Regions from separate parts of the Streptomyces sp. NPDC005811 genome, predicted to be linked through region 1. Evidence: riboswitches for the same ligand, from Rfam matches in the RefSeq annotation. Region 1 holds a riboswitch; the other holds the start of a gene.

The links. A riboswitch is a leader RNA that binds a small molecule or an ion and turns the genes downstream of it on or off. The one in region 1 is predicted to bind cyclic di-AMP.
Region 2: another riboswitch for cyclic di-AMP. It lies ahead of ABZ490_RS19905 (transglycosylase family protein); the one in region 1 lies ahead of ABZ490_RS16105 (M23 family metallopeptidase).

The regions. Positions count from the first base shown of each region.
Region 1 is NZ_JBEXXK010000013.1:82,064-90,392, reverse strand. It holds gene ABZ490_RS16115 (pitrilysin family protein) at 1-311, shown strand, start outside; gene ABZ490_RS16110 (pitrilysin family protein) at 308-1,696, shown strand; cyclic di-AMP (ydaO/yuaA leader) riboswitch at 1,899-2,061, shown strand; gene ABZ490_RS16105 (M23 family metallopeptidase) at 2,076-2,819, shown strand; gene ABZ490_RS16100 (GntR family transcriptional regulator) at 3,019-3,714, shown strand; gene ABZ490_RS16095 (HPr family phosphocarrier protein) at 3,899-4,180, opposite strand; gene ABZ490_RS16090 (GNAT family N-acetyltransferase) at 4,374-7,193, shown strand; gene ABZ490_RS16085 (DUF5998 family protein) at 7,269-7,865, shown strand; gene ABZ490_RS16080 (nucleotide pyrophosphatase/phosphodiesterase family protein) at 7,865-8,329, shown strand, end outside.
Region 2 is NZ_JBEXXK010000017.1:79,009-87,337, reverse strand. It holds gene ABZ490_RS19920 (DUF501 domain-containing protein) at 19-546, opposite strand; gene ABZ490_RS19915 (septum formation initiator family protein) at 573-1,049, opposite strand; gene eno (phosphopyruvate hydratase) at 1,154-2,455, opposite strand; gene ABZ490_RS19905 (transglycosylase family protein) at 2,803-3,519, opposite strand; cyclic di-AMP (ydaO/yuaA leader) riboswitch at 3,523-3,692, opposite strand; gene ABZ490_RS19900 (transglycosylase family protein) at 3,898-4,887, opposite strand; gene ABZ490_RS19895 (cytochrome P450) at 5,079-6,389, opposite strand; gene ABZ490_RS19890 (nucleoside triphosphate pyrophosphohydrolase) at 6,454-7,479, opposite strand; gene ABZ490_RS19885 (SurA N-terminal domain-containing protein) at 7,564-8,208, opposite strand.

The DNA of each region.
Region 1 (8,329 bases):
CCCGGTTCGCCGAGGAGGGCCCCACGGCCGAGGAGATGGAGCGCGCCCAGGCCCAGTTGGAGCGCGAGTGGCTCGACCGGCTCGGCACCGTCGCCGGCCGCGCGGACGAACTGTGCCGGTTCGCCGTCCTGTTCGGCGACCCGCAGCTCGCGCTCACCGCCGTCCAGCGTGTCCTGGACATCACGCCCGAGGAGGTGCGGGAGGTCGCCCAGGCCCGCCTGCGCCCCGACAACCGCGCGGTCCTCGTCTACGAGCCGACCGCCCCCGAAGCCCCCGCCGACCAGGACGAGAACGAGGAGGCGGCCCAGTGACGGAGCTCGCCACGATGGACTTCCACCCGCAGCCCCGGGCGGGCGAGGCCAGGCCGTGGGCGTTCCCGGCGCCCGAACGCGGCACGCTGGACAACGGTCTGACGGTCCTGCACTGCCACCGCCCCGGCCAGCAGGTCGTCGCCGTCGAGGTCCTCCTCGACGCGCCCCTGGACGCCGAGCCGTCCGGTCTGGACGGCGTCGCCACGATCATGGCGCGCGCGTTCACCGAGGGCACCGACAAGCACTCCGCCGAGGAGTTCGCCGCCGAGCTGGAGCGCTGCGGCGCCACCCTCGACGCGCACGCCGACCACCCCGGCGTCCGGATCAGCCTGGAGGTGCCCGCCTCCCGGCTGCCCAAGGCGCTCGGCCTGCTCGCCGACGCCCTGCGCGCGCCCGCCTTCGCCGACAGCGAGGTCGAGCGTCTCGTCCACAACCGGCTGGACGAGATCCCGCACGAGCTGGCCAACCCCTCCCGCCGTGCCGCCAAGGAGCTCTCCAAGGAGCTGTTCCCGGCGACCGCGCGCATGTCGCGGCCGCGCCAGGGCACCGCGGAGACCGTCGAGAAGATCGACTCCGCCGCCGTACGGGCGTTCTACGAGCGGCACGTCCGGCCGGCCACGTCCACCGCGGTCGTCGTCGGCGACCTCACGGACGTCGACCTGGCCGCGCTCCTGGGCGAGACCCTGGGCGCCTGGAAGGGCTCCCCGGCCCAGCAGCGGCCCGTTCCGCCGGTGACCGCCGACGACACCGGCCGCGTCGTCATCGTGGACCGCCCCGGCGCGGTCCAGACCCAGCTGCTCATCGGCCGGATCGGCGCCGACCGGCACGCGCGCGTGTGGGCCGCCCAGGTCCTCGGCACGTACTGCCTCGGCGGCACCCTCACCTCCCGGCTGGACCGTGTCCTGCGCGAGGAGAAGGGCTACACGTACGGCGTGCGCGCCTTCGGCCAGGTCCTGCGTTCCGCCCCGGACGGCTCGGGCGCCGCGATGCTCGCCATCAGCGGCTCCGTCGACACGCCGAACACCGGTCCGGCCCTGGACGACCTGTGGAAGGTGCTGCGCACCCTCGCGGCGGAGGGCCTGACGGACGCCGAGCGCGATGTCGCCGTGCAGAACCTGGTGGGCGTGGCGCCGCTGAAGTACGAGACCGCGGCGGCCGTCGCGGGCACGCTGGCCGACCAGGTCGAGCAGTTCCTGCCCGACGACTACCAGGCCACGCTCTACCGGCAGCTCGCCGCGACCGGCACGGTCGAGGCCACCGCGGCGGCCGTGAGCGCCTTCCCGGTGGACCGTCTGGTGACCGTCCTCGTCGGTGACGCCGCGCAGATCAAGGAGCCCGTCGAGGCGCTCGGGATCGGCGAAGTCACCGTCGTCCCCGCAGAGTAGACGCGGGAGAGACGGACGTGCTGCGGCCCCGGGGCGACGGAGGCGTCGTTTCGGGGCCGCAAGATGTCCGAATTGATGCGGAGGTTGTGTGTCTGCGCTGTGGCGTACGCTACAAAAACCGTGATCCGTTTGAGGATTGATAACGGTCCCGCATACGGTCGGCCCGGCTGTTCGTCAGGCATCGCGCCGCATCCGCGGCACCGGACAGTCATCGCCGAGTCCCCGTACGGCGCGAGCCAGGGGAGCCGGGGACCCATGAAGTCCCTGGGGTGAATCGGACGCCCGCGTGTGAACGAGGGGGTCCGTAGGAGACCTTCCTGCTCCGAACCCGTCAGCTAACCCGGTAGGCGAGAGGGAAGGAAAGGACCGCTCGCCCTTCATGGCGTACACCTGCACCACCGGGAAGCACCGCCGGCCCAGCCGGATGCAGCGCACCACCGTCCGCGCGGCGGGTTTCGCGGCGCTGACCACCACCGGTGTCATGGCCACCGTCGCCTCCACCCCGGCGTTCGCCGCGGAGCCGACCCCCGAGCAGACCGGCCTCATCCCGGTCGTCACCGCCGGCGAGGCCGTCGTCGAACAGGTCGACGACCAGGTCGCCGTGCAGAAGAAGGCCGCCTTCGAGGAGGCCGCGCGCAAGGCCGCCGCCAAGAAGGCCGTGGAGGAGCGCGAGGCACGCGTGCGTGCCGCCCGAGAGGCCGAGCGCAAGCGTCTGAACGCCTTCGTGCTGCCGATCACCGGCTCCTACGTCTCCACCGGCTACCACGCGAGCAGCTCGCTGTGGTCCTCCGGCAGCCACACCGGCATCGACTTCCACGCCGCCAGCGGCACTTCCGTGCACGCGGTCGGCCTGGGCACCGTCGTGGAGGCGGGCTGGGGCGGGTCCTACGGGAACAACGTCGTCATCAAGATGAACGACGGCACGTACACCCAGTACGCCCACCTGTCCTCCATCGGGGTCTCGGTGGGCCAGCAGGTCACCCCCGGGCAGCAGATCGGCCTGTCGGGCGCGACCGGCAACGTCACCGGTCCGCATCTGCACTTCGAGGCCCGTACGACGGCGGAGTACGGCTCCGACATCGACCCGGTCGCCTACCTCCGCCAGCACGGCGTCAACGTCTGACGCCACCCGGCGACACCGCGTTTCGAGCCCCGGCCCCAGCGGCCGGGGCTTTCGCCGTTTTCGGCACCGGGCTGTCCAAAAAATATCCCTGGATTCCGGTCCGCCGTCGGAAATTCCGGCTCATTGCAATAGAGTCACGGAACACACGTCAATCGGCGGAGCTCGGCGACGTTTCACGGGGATTAAGACGGAGGCGGTCATGCGTATTCCGGCGCACTCGGTGTGCACGGCCATCCGGGACGACATCGTCGCGGGTGTCTACGAGCGCGGCAGCCGCCTCACCGAGGAACTCCTGGCCCGCCGCTACGGCGTCTCCCGCGTCCCGGTCCGGGAGGCGCTGCGCACCCTGGAGGCCGAAGGTTTCGTCGTCACCCGGCGGCACGCGGGCGCGTGCGTCGCGGAGCCGACCGAGCAGGAGGCGGCCGACCTCCTGGAGATGCGCATGCTCCTGGAACCGCTGGGGGCCGCCCGGGCCGCCCAGCGGCGCACCGAGGCGCATCTGAAGGTGCTGCGCGGCCTCGTCCGGCTGGGCCAGGAGCGGGCCCGCAGGGGCAACAGTGAGGATCTGCGCTCGTTGGGCGGCTGGTTCCACGAGACGCTCGCCCAGGCCTCCGGGAGTCACGCCCTGACGTCGATGCTCACCCAGCTCCGCCACAAGATCGCCTGGATGTACGCCGTGGAGGCGCCCGCCGACCCCGTGGAGTCCTGGGCCGAGCACGGCGTGATCGTGGACGCGGTGGCGCGCGGCGACCAGGAGCGCGCCCGGACGGTCACGGCGCTGCACACCGAGCGCGCGACGACCGCCCACCGGCTGCGTTTCGGCGTCGGCGCGGACCGCGCCGACCGTGTGAGGACTTCGCAACCTCCCGTAAACATGACGGGTCTGCGGCATTAACACGGGGGCCGTATACAAATAAGGGATATTTGGCGGAGCAGTATTTCCGCTGCCCTTTTCCTGCGCGCCCGGGAATTCTCGAAGGTGCGCATTCGGTGTGCCCGGACCCGGGTTTCCGGTTATGCCGCCGGTAAAAACGGCGAGGCCGCGCCACCCTCGAAGGTGACGCGGCCCCGTGCGTGACTCAGACGGTCTCGGGGAGCTCCTCGAGCCCCTCGGCGACCAGCTTGGCCAGCCGGTCCAGCGCGACGTCCGCGCCCTCGGCGTCGGAGGTGAGGACGATCTCCTCGCCCCCCTTCGCGCCGAGGCCGAGGACGGCCAGCATGGAGGCCGCGTTGACGGGGTTGCCGTCGGCCTTGGCGATCGTCACCGGGACGCCTGCGGCCGTGGCGGCTCGGACGAAGATGGAAGCGGGGCGGGCGTGGAGGCCCTCGGCCCAGCCGACGTTGACGCGGCGCTCAGCCATGTGTTGCTGCCCTTCGGTTTTCAGGTTGTCTAGACCGGTGTTGTCTAGACCAGTGTTCCACACGTGAAGCCGGTGAGGAACGGGTCGGACGTCCCGTCCCCCGGGTGGTCGCCGGATCGCGGCCTCGATCCGGCTTCCGTCCTCCACAGACTGCCTCGCGCCGTTGTCGTACGCGAGCCGTACTCTGGGCCCCATGCAGAGCGCCTCGGACCGGCACGAGTACCCCGCCCACTGGGAAGCCGACGTGGTGCTGCGCGACGGCGGCACCGCGCGCATCCGCCCCATCACCGTCGATGACGCCGAGCGCCTGGTCAGCTTCTACGAGCAGGTCTCGGACGAGTCGAAGTACTACCGCTTCTTCGCGCCCTACCCGCGACTGTCCGCGAAGGACGTCCACCGCTTCACGCACCACGACTTTGTGGACAGGGTGGGACTCGCGGCCACGGTCGGCGGCGAGTTCATCGCAACCGTACGCTATGACCGCATTGGTGCCGACGGCATGGCCGCCTCCGCGCCCGCCGACGAGGCCGAGGTCGCCTTCCTGGTCCAGGACGCCCACCAGGGGCGCGGCGTCGCCTCCGCCCTCCTCGAACACATCGCGGCCGTGGCGCGCGAGCGGGACATCCGCCGGTTCGCCGCCGAGGTGCTGCCCGCCAACACCAAGATGATCAAGGTGTTCACGGACGCCGGCTACACCCAGCAGCGCAGCTTCGAGGACGGCGTCGTCCGCCTGGAGTTCGACCTCGAACCCACCGCACGCTCCCTGGCCGTGCAGCGCGCGCGGGAGCAGCGCGCCGAGTCCCACTCCGTACGCCGGCTGCTGGCCCCCGGCTCGGTCGCCGTCGTCGGCACCGGGCGCGCCCCCGGCGGCGTCGGCCGCAGCGTCCTCGGCAACCTCCGCGAGGCCGGCTTCACCGGCCCGCTCCACGCCGTGAACCGGGCCTTCCCCGAGGACCTCAAGGACCTCGACGGCATCCCCGCCCACCGCTCCGTGCGCGAGATCGCCGGCCCCGTCGACCTCGCGATCGTCGCCGTCCCCGCCGAGCAGGTCCCCGAGGTCGTCACCGAGTGCGGGGAGCACGGCGTCCAGGGCCTCGTCGTCCTCTCCGCCGGGTACGCCGAGAGCGGCCCCGACGGCCGCGAACGCCAGCGCGCCCTCGTCCGGCACGCACGCGCGTACGGCATGCGGATCATCGGCCCCAACGCCTTCGGCGTCATCAACACCTCCCCCCAGGTCCGGCTCAACGCCTCGCTCGCCCCCGAGATGCCGCGCCCCGGCCGCATCGGACTGTTCGCCCAGTCCGGCGCCATCGGCATCGCCCTGCTGTCCCGGCTGCACCGGCGCGGCGGCGGCGTCACCGGCACCACCGGGGTGTCCACCTTCGTCTCCTCCGGCAACCGCGCGGACGTCTCCGGCAACGACGTCCTCCAGTACTGGTACGACGACCCGGACACCGACGTCGCCCTCATGTACCTCGAATCCATCGGCAACCCCCGCAAGTTCACCCGCCTCGCCCGGCGCACCGCGGCGGCCAAGCCCCTGGTGGTCGTCCAGGGCTCCGGCTCCGCCCCGCAGGGCCACGCCGTCCGCGCGACCCGGCTCCCGCACGCCACCGTGTCGGCGCTGCTCCGCCAGGCCGGCGTGATCCGCGTCGACACCATCACCGAGCTGGTCGACGCGGGCCTGCTGCTCGCCCGCCAGCCCCTGCCGAGGGGCCCCCGGGTCGCCATCCTCGGCAACTCCGAGTCGCTGGGCCTGCTGACGTACGACGCCTGCCTCTCCGAGGGACTGCGCCCGCTGCCCCCGCTGGACCTGACCACGGAGGCCTCGGCGGACGACTTCCACGCCGCGCTCGCCCGGGCGCTGGCCGACGAGACCTGCGACGCGGTCGTGGTGACGGCGATCCCCGCGATCGGCGAGACCTCGCCCAGCGACGCGGCCCTCGCGGAAGCCCTGCGCTCGGCGGCCGCCGCGGCCCCCGCCAAGCCGGTCCTGGTCGTCCACGTGGAACTCGGCGGCCTCGCCGCCGCCCTGTCCGCCGCGGCCGCCACCGCACCGCGCGCCGGAGCCGGCGCACGCACGCGTGACGCGACACCGCCCAGGCCCGGCGGCCCCGGGGGAGCCCCCGCGGTGGAGGCCCCCGAGGGCGCCCGCCTCATCCCCGCCTACCCCGCCGCCGAACGCGCCGTACGCGCCCTCGCCGAAGCGGTGAAGTACGGGCAGTGGCGACGCGAGGCCGCCGACCCGGGCAAGGTGCCCGAGTACGACGACATCGACGAGAAGGGCGCCGCCCGGCTGATCGACGGGCTCCTCTCCCGCGGGCAGGGCCTCACCCTCGGCACCGAGGAGACCTGCGAGCTGCTCGGCCACTACGGCGTCCACCCCCGCCGGGCCACCCCCGCGCCCACCCCCGACGACGCGGCCCGCGCCGCCGGCACCCTCGGCTACCCCGTCGCCCTCAAGGCCACCGCCCCGCACCTGCGCCACCGCGCCGACCTGGGCGGCGTCCGCCTCGACCTCGCCGACGAGGAGCAACTGCGGCGGGCGTACACCGAGTTGACCGAGCTGTTCGGCAGGCCGGAGGAGATCCGTCCGGTCGTCCAGGCGATGGCCCCGCGCGGGGTCGACACCGTCGTCCGCGCGGTCATCGACCCGGCGGCCGGGGCCGTGCTCTCCTTCGGGCTCGCCGGAGCGGCCTCCCAGCTGCTCGGCGACATGGCGCACCGCCTGGTGCCGGTGACCGACCGCGACGCGACCTCCCTGATCCGCTCGATCCGCACGGCCCCCCTGCTCTTCGGCTGGCGCGGTGCCGCCCCGGTCGACACCCCCGCCCTGGAGGAACTGCTGCTGCGCGTCTCCCGCCTCCTCGACGACCACCCCGAGGTCGTCGCGGTCACCCTGGAACCGGTCGTCGTCGCCCGGCACGGCGTGAGCGTCCTGGGCGCCTCGGTCCGCCTCGCCCCGCCCCCGGCCCGCGACGATCTCGGGCCGCGGACCCTGCCGGTGTACTGACGGGCCCGGCGTCCCCGCGCGGCCCCGGACCGGGCCCCCACGAGCGGTGCCTCGCAGTCAGCGGGTCCCCGTAGGATGGACGGCATGGCCAAGACCAGTACGACGACCCAGGGGCTGCGCGCGGCGATCGAGCGCAGCGGCTACTACCCGGCCCTCGTGGCCGAGGCGGTGGAGGCCGCGGTGGGCGGCGAGCCGATCCGGTCGTACCTGGTCCACCAGGAGACCACGTTCGACCAGAACGAGGTGCGCCGGCATGTGACCGTGCTGGTCCTCACCGGCAACCGCTTCATCGTCAGCCACACCGACGAGCAGGCCTCCGACACCACCTCCCCGACGCCGTACGCCACGACGTCCACGGAGTCGGTGAAGCTCGGCCGGATCTCGTCGGTCGTCCTCAGCCGTGTGGTCGCGAACCCGGAGTCGTACACCCCGGGCACCCTGCCCCGCGAGGTCGTGCTGACCATCGGCTGGGGCGCCGTCTCCCGCATCGACCTGGAACCGGCCGCCTGCGGCGACCCCAACTGCGACGCCGACCACGGCTACACGGGCAACTCCACGGCGGACGACCTCAGCCTGCGCGTCAGCGAGGCGGGCGACGGCCCGGAGACGGTGCGCCAGGCGCTCGTCTTCGCCCAGGCGCTCTCCGAGGCCACCGCGGACACCGCCCGCTGATGGCCGCCCCCGCCTCCTGGGACCACCCCGAACCCCTCGCCGTCTCCTCCGCCCCCGTCCCCGAGTACGGCACCGGATCCCTGGCCGATCTGCTGCCCACGCTCGCCGCCGGCATGGGCGTACCCGGAGTGACCGCGGCGATCGAGGAGCTCACCCCGGCCGACCGCAACTGCGTCTTCCTGATCGACGGCCTCGGCTGGGAGCAGATCAAGGACCACCCGGACGAGGCGCCGTATCTGCACGCCCTGCTCGGCGGCTCCCGCGGCGGCACCGGACGGCCGCTCACCGCCGGCTACCCGGCGACCACCGCGACCTCCCTCGCCTCCGTCGGCACCGGTCTCCCGCCGGGCGCCCACGGTCTGCCCGGCTACACCGTGCGCAATCCGGCCACCGGCGAGCTGATGAACCAGCTCCGCTGGCACCCCTGGACCGCCCCGCACACCTGGCAGCCGTACCCCACCGTC
Region 2 (8,329 bases), on a different contig from region 1:
ACGGGACCGCGGGAACGGTCACTCCTCGGCGGCAGCCTTCGTCACGCACGTCCCCTTGGCCCACCACTGCGGCAGCATCGCGAGCGCCTCGTCGCCGAGCGGGTTCACCCCGGGGCCCGCCGCGAGGGAGTGCGCCACGAGCACGTGCAGGCACTTCACCCGGTCCGGCATGCCGCCCGCGCTCGGGAAGCCCGTCAGCTCCTCGATCTCGTCCCGGCGCCGGACGTAGTCCTCGTGGGCGGCGCGGTAGGCGGCCGCGAGCTCCGGGTCGCTCTGGAGCCGCTCCGTCATCTCCTTCATCACGCCGTTCGCCTCGAGCGTGCCGATCGCGGAGTTCGCCTTGGGGCACGTCAGGTAGTACAGCGTCGGGAAGGGGGTGCCGTCGGGCAGCCGGGGCGCCGTCTCGACGACGTCCGGCTGACCGCAGGGGCAGCGGTGCGCGATCGCGCGCAGTCCGCGCGGCGGGCGGCCGAGCTGCTGCTTGAAGGCCTCGACGTCGGCGTCGGTGGGCTCGGTGCGCGGGGTGGTCGGCGGGGGCGTTTCCATGCTTCGGGGACTGTCTCTCTGTCGGTTCACTGGTCGGAGGCGTCGGACTTGTCGACCCCGTCCCAGACGTTCGAGTACCAGGGGCGGTCGGCCGCCCCGAGATCGGCGCGGGCCTTCTTGACCGCGTCGGGGTCGATCACGATGAAGCCGGTCTCCCCCGGCATCACATAGTGCAGCCGCTGCCGGATCTGCTGCTCGGCGTACGCGTCGTCCTGCCAGCGTGCCTTGAGATCGCGCAGTTGTTCCACCCGCCGGGTGGCCTCGGCCTTCTCCCGCTCCAGATCGGCGATGTCCGCGCGCTGCGAGACGTACTGCCGCATCGGGTAGGCGAGCGCCACGATCAGGGTGCACAGGACCAGCGCGAGCAGCGCGGCGCGGCCGGTCAGACGGGAGCGGCGGGCCTGGCGCTTGGTCTGGGAGCGGTAGACGCGGGCCGCGGTCTGCTCGCCGAGCACCCGCAGTCTCGTCGCGGTGGAGAAACGGTCCCGGTCCTTCACGGCCATCGGCTTCGCGCCTCCCCTTTCTCACGCGCGTACGTCCCCGCACACGGTACGGGACCGAGTACGGGGACGTACGTACGACTGGCTGTCGCGTGACCCGGGCGGGGTCAGCCCTTGGACACTCCGCCACGGAAGCGCGGGAAGGCCGAACGACCGGCGTACACCGCGGCGTCGTCGAGGATCTCCTCGATGCGCAGCAGCTGGTTGTACTTGGCGACGCGCTCGGAGCGGGCCGGGGCGCCGGTCTTGATCTGGCCGCAGTTGGTGGCGACGGCCAGGTCGGCGATGGTGACGTCCTCGGTCTCGCCGGAGCGGTGGGACATCATGCACTTGAAGCCGTTGCGCTGGGCCAGCTCGACGGCGTCCAGGGTCTCGGTGAGCGAACCGATCTGGTTCACCTTGACCAGCAGGGCGTTGGCGGTGCCCTCCTCGATGCCGCGGGCGAGGCGCTCGGGGTTGGTGACGAACAGGTCGTCGCCGACCAGCTGCACCCTGTCGCCGATGCGGTCGGTGATGACCTTCCAGCCGGCCCAGTCGTCCTCGAACAGCGGGTCCTCGATGGAGACGAGCGGGTAGGCCGCGACGAGCTCCTCGTAGTACTCCGTCATCTCGGCGGCGGAGCGCTCCTTGCCCTCGAAGAGGTACTTGCCGTCCTTGTAGAACTCGGAGGCGGCGACGTCGAGCGCGAGGGCGATCTGCTCGCCCGGGATGTAACCGGCTTCCTTGATGGCCTCGAGGATGAGGTCGAGGGCGGCGCGGTTGGAGTCCAGGTTGGGGGCGAAGCCACCCTCGTCACCGAGACCCGTGGACAGGCCCTTGGTCTTCAGCACCTTCTTGAGGGTGTGGTAGACCTCGGTGCCCCAGCGCAGGGCCTCGGAGAAGGACTCCGCGCCGATCGGGGCGATCATGAACTCCTGGATGTCCACGTTGGAGTCGGCGTGCGAGCCGCCGTTCAGGATGTTCATCATCGGCACCGGCAGCAGGTGCGCGTTGGGGCCGCCCAGGTAGCGGAAGAGCGGCAGGTCGCTGGCCTCGGAGGCGGCGTGGGCGACGGCGAGGGAGACGCCGAGGATGGCGTTGGCGCCGAGGGAGCCCTTGTTGTCGGTGGCGTCCAGGTCGAACATGGCCTGGTCGATCAGGCGCTGCTCGGTGGCGTCGTAGCCGACGAGCTCCGGGCCGATCTGCTCGATGACGGCGAGGACGGCCTTCTCGACACCCTTGCCGTGGTAGCGGTTGGGGTCGCCGTCACGGAGCTCGATGGCCTCGAAGGCACCGGTGGAGGCGCCGGACGGAACGGCGGCACGACCCGTGCTGCCGTCGTCGAGGCCGACCTCGACCTCGACCGTGGGGTTGCCTCGGGAGTCCAGGATTTCCCGGGCTACGACGACGTCGATGGACGGCACGAGCATCTCCTTCTTGGGATGTGACGCTGGTTGTGCGGTGCGCTGGTGGTGCGGGCACAGGGGCCTTGTCGGCCTTTGGTGGGCCTTGCGCCTAGAGCCTATCCGCCCCGGGGCCCGCGGCAGCCGACCGACCGCCCCGTGGACAAACTGACCGTACACATTGTTCCCCATCGGAACAAAGAGCGGGTGGCGCGGAGGCGAACACCTGGGCAAAGAAAACCCCGCTCCGGTGCGTACGGGGGAACGCGCACCGGAGCGGGGAGCCCGTGGGGACGGGGGGGGACCCTCACGAGGTCTTCAGTGTGCGGGGCCTTCATGTGAGCGGCCTGTGGCCCCGCCAGGAAGCGGATGTGTCACTTCAGGTGCAGCTGCTGGCCCGGGTAGATGAGGTCCGCGTCCTCGACGATGTCCTTGTTGAGCTGGAACAGCTTCTGCCAGCCGCCCTTGACCTTGTGCTTCTCGGCGATCGAGCTGAGGGAGTCGCCCTTGACGACCTTGTACTCGCCGTCGCCCTTCTTGACCTTCTTGCCGGTCGGGGTGGTGACCGTCTTGGAGGCGGCCGGGCGCTCGGCGGAGCGGGAGGCGGTCTGCTGCTCGGTGGAGCGGCTGGCGGTGGAGCTGTTCGAGCCGGAGCTGCCGGAGCTGCCGGAGCTCGAGGAGGAACCGGTGCTGCCGGAGCTGGAGCCGCCGCTGTACGGCGTGCTGGACAGGCCGGTGCCGCAGACCGGCCAGGCACCCTTGCCCTGGCCCGCGAGGACCTTCTCGGCGACGGTGATCTGCTGGTCCTTGCTGGCCAGGTCGGCGCGCGCGGCGTAGGCGGTGCCGCCGTACGCGGCCCAGGTGGAGGCCGAGAACTGCAGGCCGCCGTAGTACCCGTTGCCGGTGTTGATGGACCAGTTGCCGCCCGACTCGCACTGGGCGACCGCGTCCCACTCGGAGGCGGTGGCGGCGGAGGCGTTGCCGGCCGCCATCAGCGGGGCGGCGATGGCGACACCGGTGACGCCCGCGAGAGCGGCGACCCGGGTGGCCTTGGACGGACGACGGTGCTTGCCCTTGCCGGAAAACAGCATGGTTCATCCCCTCACCGACGCCTGCGAGGTGAGCTGTCGGGTTCGGGCCGGTTGAGTTGCCCGGCCGCGCACCTCACGGTGCGCGGCTTCACCCCGAGCCGGTTCCGGCGGTCAACCGCCGGGCCCGGCACTTACCTTGGGTCCCCCGCTCCTGCCTACGGCGCTTGACGCGACGACTGTTCCCGGGCCGCCACTGGCAGGATTCGGCGTTGCGGCGGCCGGGGCCCGGATTGCCGAGCGGTCCTGACCGTAGACACCCGATACGGGGAATTTCAAAGACGATCACGACTTCTGAGACTCATCCCACACTTTCACCAAACCGGACAATCGTCGCGAAGTGGGACGTGAACTCCCGGTGTTTTTAGGGGCGTTCCGCCCCTATTGCACCGCTGTGTCGAGGGTCTGACCGGGCATGATGTCGCTCGGATCGGCGCCGATGCGGTCCTTGTTCTCGGCGTAAAGGGCACGCCATCCGCCGTCGATTTCAAGGGAGTCGGCGATGGAGGCGAGGGTGTCGCCCTCGCGGACCGTGTAGGTGTCGGCGGCATGCCGGCCGGCCGTGGCGGTCGAGGTGCCCTCCGTGGCGGCCTCGTCGGCGGTGGCGCCGCGATGGCGCCCGGAGCCGAGGGAGCTGGTGTCGACCAGGCTCCAAGTCCCGGCATCCTGGACCGCATTGTCCGAGTTATCCACTTCTGGGGCGGTCGCGGACGGGCTGCCGGACTCCTGCGCCTCCCCCTTGGACTTGCCCGAACTGTCGGACTTGCCGGAGTCGTTCCCCTTGGAGGAGGAAGCGGACGAAGGGGACTCCGAGGCCGAAGCGGACGAATCGGCCGAGGGGGTGGACGCGTCCTCGCCGGAAGCGTCGGAGGCGTCGGACCCGTCGGAGTCACCGGAGTCGGACGACCCCTTGGACAGGTCGGACAATCCGGAGGACACGGACGAGTCGGACTCGTCGTCCGCCACTCCGGTGTCCACGCCCTCCGCCCCGCCGTTCAGCTGGGTGAGCCCGGACGTCAGCCCACAGGTGCCCCAGGCGCCGACGCCCTCCTTGGCGAGGAGCTGCTGGGCCACGGCGATCTGCTGGTTGCGGCTGGCCAGATCGGGGCGGGTGGCGTAGTCGAGGCCGCCGTACGTCTCCCAGTCCTCCTGGGAGAGGCTCAGGCCGCCGTACTCGCCGTCACCCTTGTTGGCGCTCCAGGACCCGTCGGTCTCGCACTGCGCCACCTTGTCCCACACCGTGCCGTCGGCCGCGCTCGCGCCGCTCGCGGCGAGGAGCGGGATGGCGATGGCGGAGCCGGTGACTCCGGCCGCGACGAGGAGGGCCGGAGCCTGACGGGGGCGACGGTGCCGACCGTTCCCGGAGAGCATGCGAGGGCCTTTCTCTGGACAGCAGTGACCGGCGCGACGGACGTGAGCGCACATGAGTTCGCCGCGCTGACGACCGAACGTATCGGCAGACGATCACTTGTCACAAGTTAATGCCGCGCAGATCACGTGAAGATCACAGACTTGAGGGTCGGTCACCTTTGCTCCCTCGGACGGTCACACTGCGGCTGACCTCAGGTCAGCTCTCCGTGCGCCACCGGCCGGTCACGCACCGCGGTGAACTCCACGGGCAGGGTGCGCAGTCCGCGCATGATGAGCCCGCCCCGCCATCTCAAGTCGGCCGGGTCCACCGCGAGTCGGAGGTCGGGGAGCCGGGTGAGGAGGGTGGCGAGGGCGCTCTGGCCCTCCAGCCGGGCGAGGGGGGCGCCCAGGCAGTAGTGGATGCCGTGGCCGTACCCGAGGTGCTGGTTGTCGCGGCGGGAGAGGTCGAGGGTGTCGGGGTCGGTGAAGCGGGCGGGGTCGCGGTCGGCGGCGGCGAGGACGACGAGGACGGGGTCGCCGGGGGCGATGTCCTGCCCGCCGAGGGTGAGGGGTTCGGTGGCGAAGCGCCAGGTGGCCAGTTCGACCGGGCCGTCGAAGCGCAGGAGTTCCTCGACGCCGGTCTCCAGGAGGGCGCGCTCCCCCTTCGCCAGGGACCGCTGGAGCCGGTCCCGCTGCCCGGGGTGGGTGAGGAGGGCGTAGGTGCCGTTGCCGATGAGGTTGACCGTCGTCTCGAAGCCGGCGAACAGCAGGATGAAGGCCATCGCGGCGGCCTCGTTCTCGGTGAGGTGCTCGCCGTGGTCGGAGGCGCGGATGAGACCGGAGAGGAGGTCCTCGCCGGGTTCCGGCCGCTCGGGGAGTTCCGCGCGCCTGCGGTGGATGAGCTCCAGCAGATAGCCGCGCATCTTCTTCACGGACCGTGCGACACCGCCCCGGGGTCCGCCGCCGTGACGGATCATCATGCCCGCCCAGTCCCGGAAGTCGTCCTGGTCCTCGCGGGGCACGCCGAGCAGGTCGCAGATCACGTAGATGGGGAGCGGGAAGGCGAAGTCGTGGATCAGATCGGCCTCGCCCGCGTCGGCGAACCGGTCGATGAGGCCGTCGGTCAGTTCCTGCACCCGGGGCGCGAACTCGGCGACCCGGCGCGGGGTGAACGCCTTGCTGACCAGCCGCCGCAGCCGGGTGTGGTCCGGCGGGTCGATGTTCAGCAGATGCGTCATCAGCTCGGCCTTGCGCTCGCCCGGAATGCCGGTCTTGCCCCGGGCGTGCTCGGGCTCGTCGTGATGCGCGGGGTTCTTGGAGAGCCGCTGGTCGGCGAGGGCCTGTTTCGCGTCGGCGTACCGGGTGACCAGCCAGGCCTCCACTCCGCTGGGCAGCCGGGTGCGGTGCACGGGTGCGTGCTCGCGCAGCCAGGCGTAGGCCGGGTAGGGATCGGTGGCGAACTCCCAGGTGAAGAGCTCGGGGGCGGGTGGCACGGTGATCGTGGGGTGGGGCCGGCTGGTCACTGCTTTCCTGTTTCTCGAGTGCTCGCGCTTCGCCTTCGCCTTCTGCTTCTCCTCCTTCTCCCCTCTACTCCTGCTCCTGCCCCTGCTCCTGTTTCTGCCCCTGCTTCTCCCGCTCGCGGATCGCGTCCCGGTAGACGCGGGCCGCCGCACGCAGGGCCTCCTCCGGGTCGATGCCCTCGGCCTCGGCCCGGGCGGCGAGGGTGAGCAGTTCGTAGCCGATGCCCTCGGCGGCGGGGAGCGGGACGTCGAGGCCGGCCGAGCGGACCCTCGACGACAGCTTCGCGGCCAGGGCGAGGCCGGGCTGGTGGAGGGGGACGCCGTCCGTGACGGACTCCCGCTGCTTCTCCACCGCCTTGGTGCGCAGCCAGTGCGCCTTGACCTCCTCCGGGGTGGTGGCCGTGGCGTCGCCGAAGACATGCGGGTGGCGGTGGATGAGCTTGGTGACGATGGTGGCGGCCACGTCGTCGATGGAGAAGGGGGCGTCCTCGTCCTCCTCGGCGATCCGGGCGTGGAAGACGACCTGGAGGAGGACGTCACCCAGTTCCTCGCGAAGCTCGTCGCGGTCGCCGTCCTCGATGGCCTCGACGAGTTCGTACGCCTCCTCGATGCCGTACTTGGCGAGGCCCTTGTGGGTCTGCCGGGAGGACCAGGGGCACTCGCGGCGGATGCGGTCCATGACCTGGATCAGATCGAGGAGGCGGGCGCCGGGAAGGTCGTAGGAGGCGGGGAGCAGCTCCAGCTCGGGCATCGCGACCCGGCCGGAGCCGGCCAGCCGGGCCAGTCCGTCCGTCAGGGCCGGTTCGCCCTCGCCGGTCGCGACGACCACGACCGTGCGTCCGCCCGCGCAGGCGGTGAGCAGGTCCTCGGCGCTCGGGGCGGACTCCTCGACCCGTATCCCCGCCTCGCGCAGATACGGCAGCTGCGGGTGGGTGCCGTCGGCGCACAGCACCCGGTCCGCCTCGCGCAGTGCCTGCCAGGCGGGCCAGGACAGCAGGCCGGGGGCGACGCGGTGGCTGGTGGTCAGCAGGACGATCCGGCCCGTCGGGGAGCCGGTGGGTGCGGAGCCGGTGGGTGCGGTCACATCGTTCACACCCCGAACGTAACCCACTCCCGCCGGCCGCTTCGCCCGGTTGTCCACAGGCAGAGCGGCCGGTCATACCGTCGTACCGTCAGGTCAGGCAGGCTGGGTGCCCGCCGCCGTGACCTCGCGGACCCAGGGGGTCTTGGCGTCCACGCGGCTGACCTTCTTCGCGTCCCAGGTCCCGTAGCGCGGGTTGACGTCGACGCCGAGTTCCTTCGACGTCACCGACAGCGCGCTCCAGAACGCGGGGTCGCTGGTGGTGGTGCCGAGCTGCGTGGCGAGCTTCTGGGCCTCCAGCTGGAGGCGGAGGTTGTCGTCGAGGCGCTCGGGCGCGACGCCGTACTGCTGGAGCCAGGAGGTCTCCAGGCCCTGTGCGCCGCCCGCCTGCTGTTCCAGGCCGGCCCGCACCTGCTGGACCTCGCGGCGGCTGACGGTGATGCCCGCGTCCTCGGCCGCCCGGTCCAGCACCTCGTCCAGGACCATGCCGTGCAGGGTGTCCCGGGTGAGGGTGCTGGTCTGGGCGAGGACCTGGGCGTACTGCGCCTCGTCGGGAACGGCCGCCCGCTGGGCCTCGCGCACCTCGTTCACCCGGTTCTCGAGCTGGGCGACGGTGATCCGCTGACCGCCGACGACGGCCGCCGCGCCGGGATGCGCGTCGTTCCCGCAGGCGGTGAGGAGGGGGGCCGCCATGATCGCGGCGGACAGCAGGAACGCGGTACGGCGGCGACGGCGGTGCAAGGGAACCTCCCGGTCGGAGATTGTGCGACGGTGCACAAAGTCTTGCGGTGATCGATGGTAGGCAGTGGGGCGCCTGGGGCCAACCCATTCGACCAACGATTCACCAGGACTTCGGGCACCG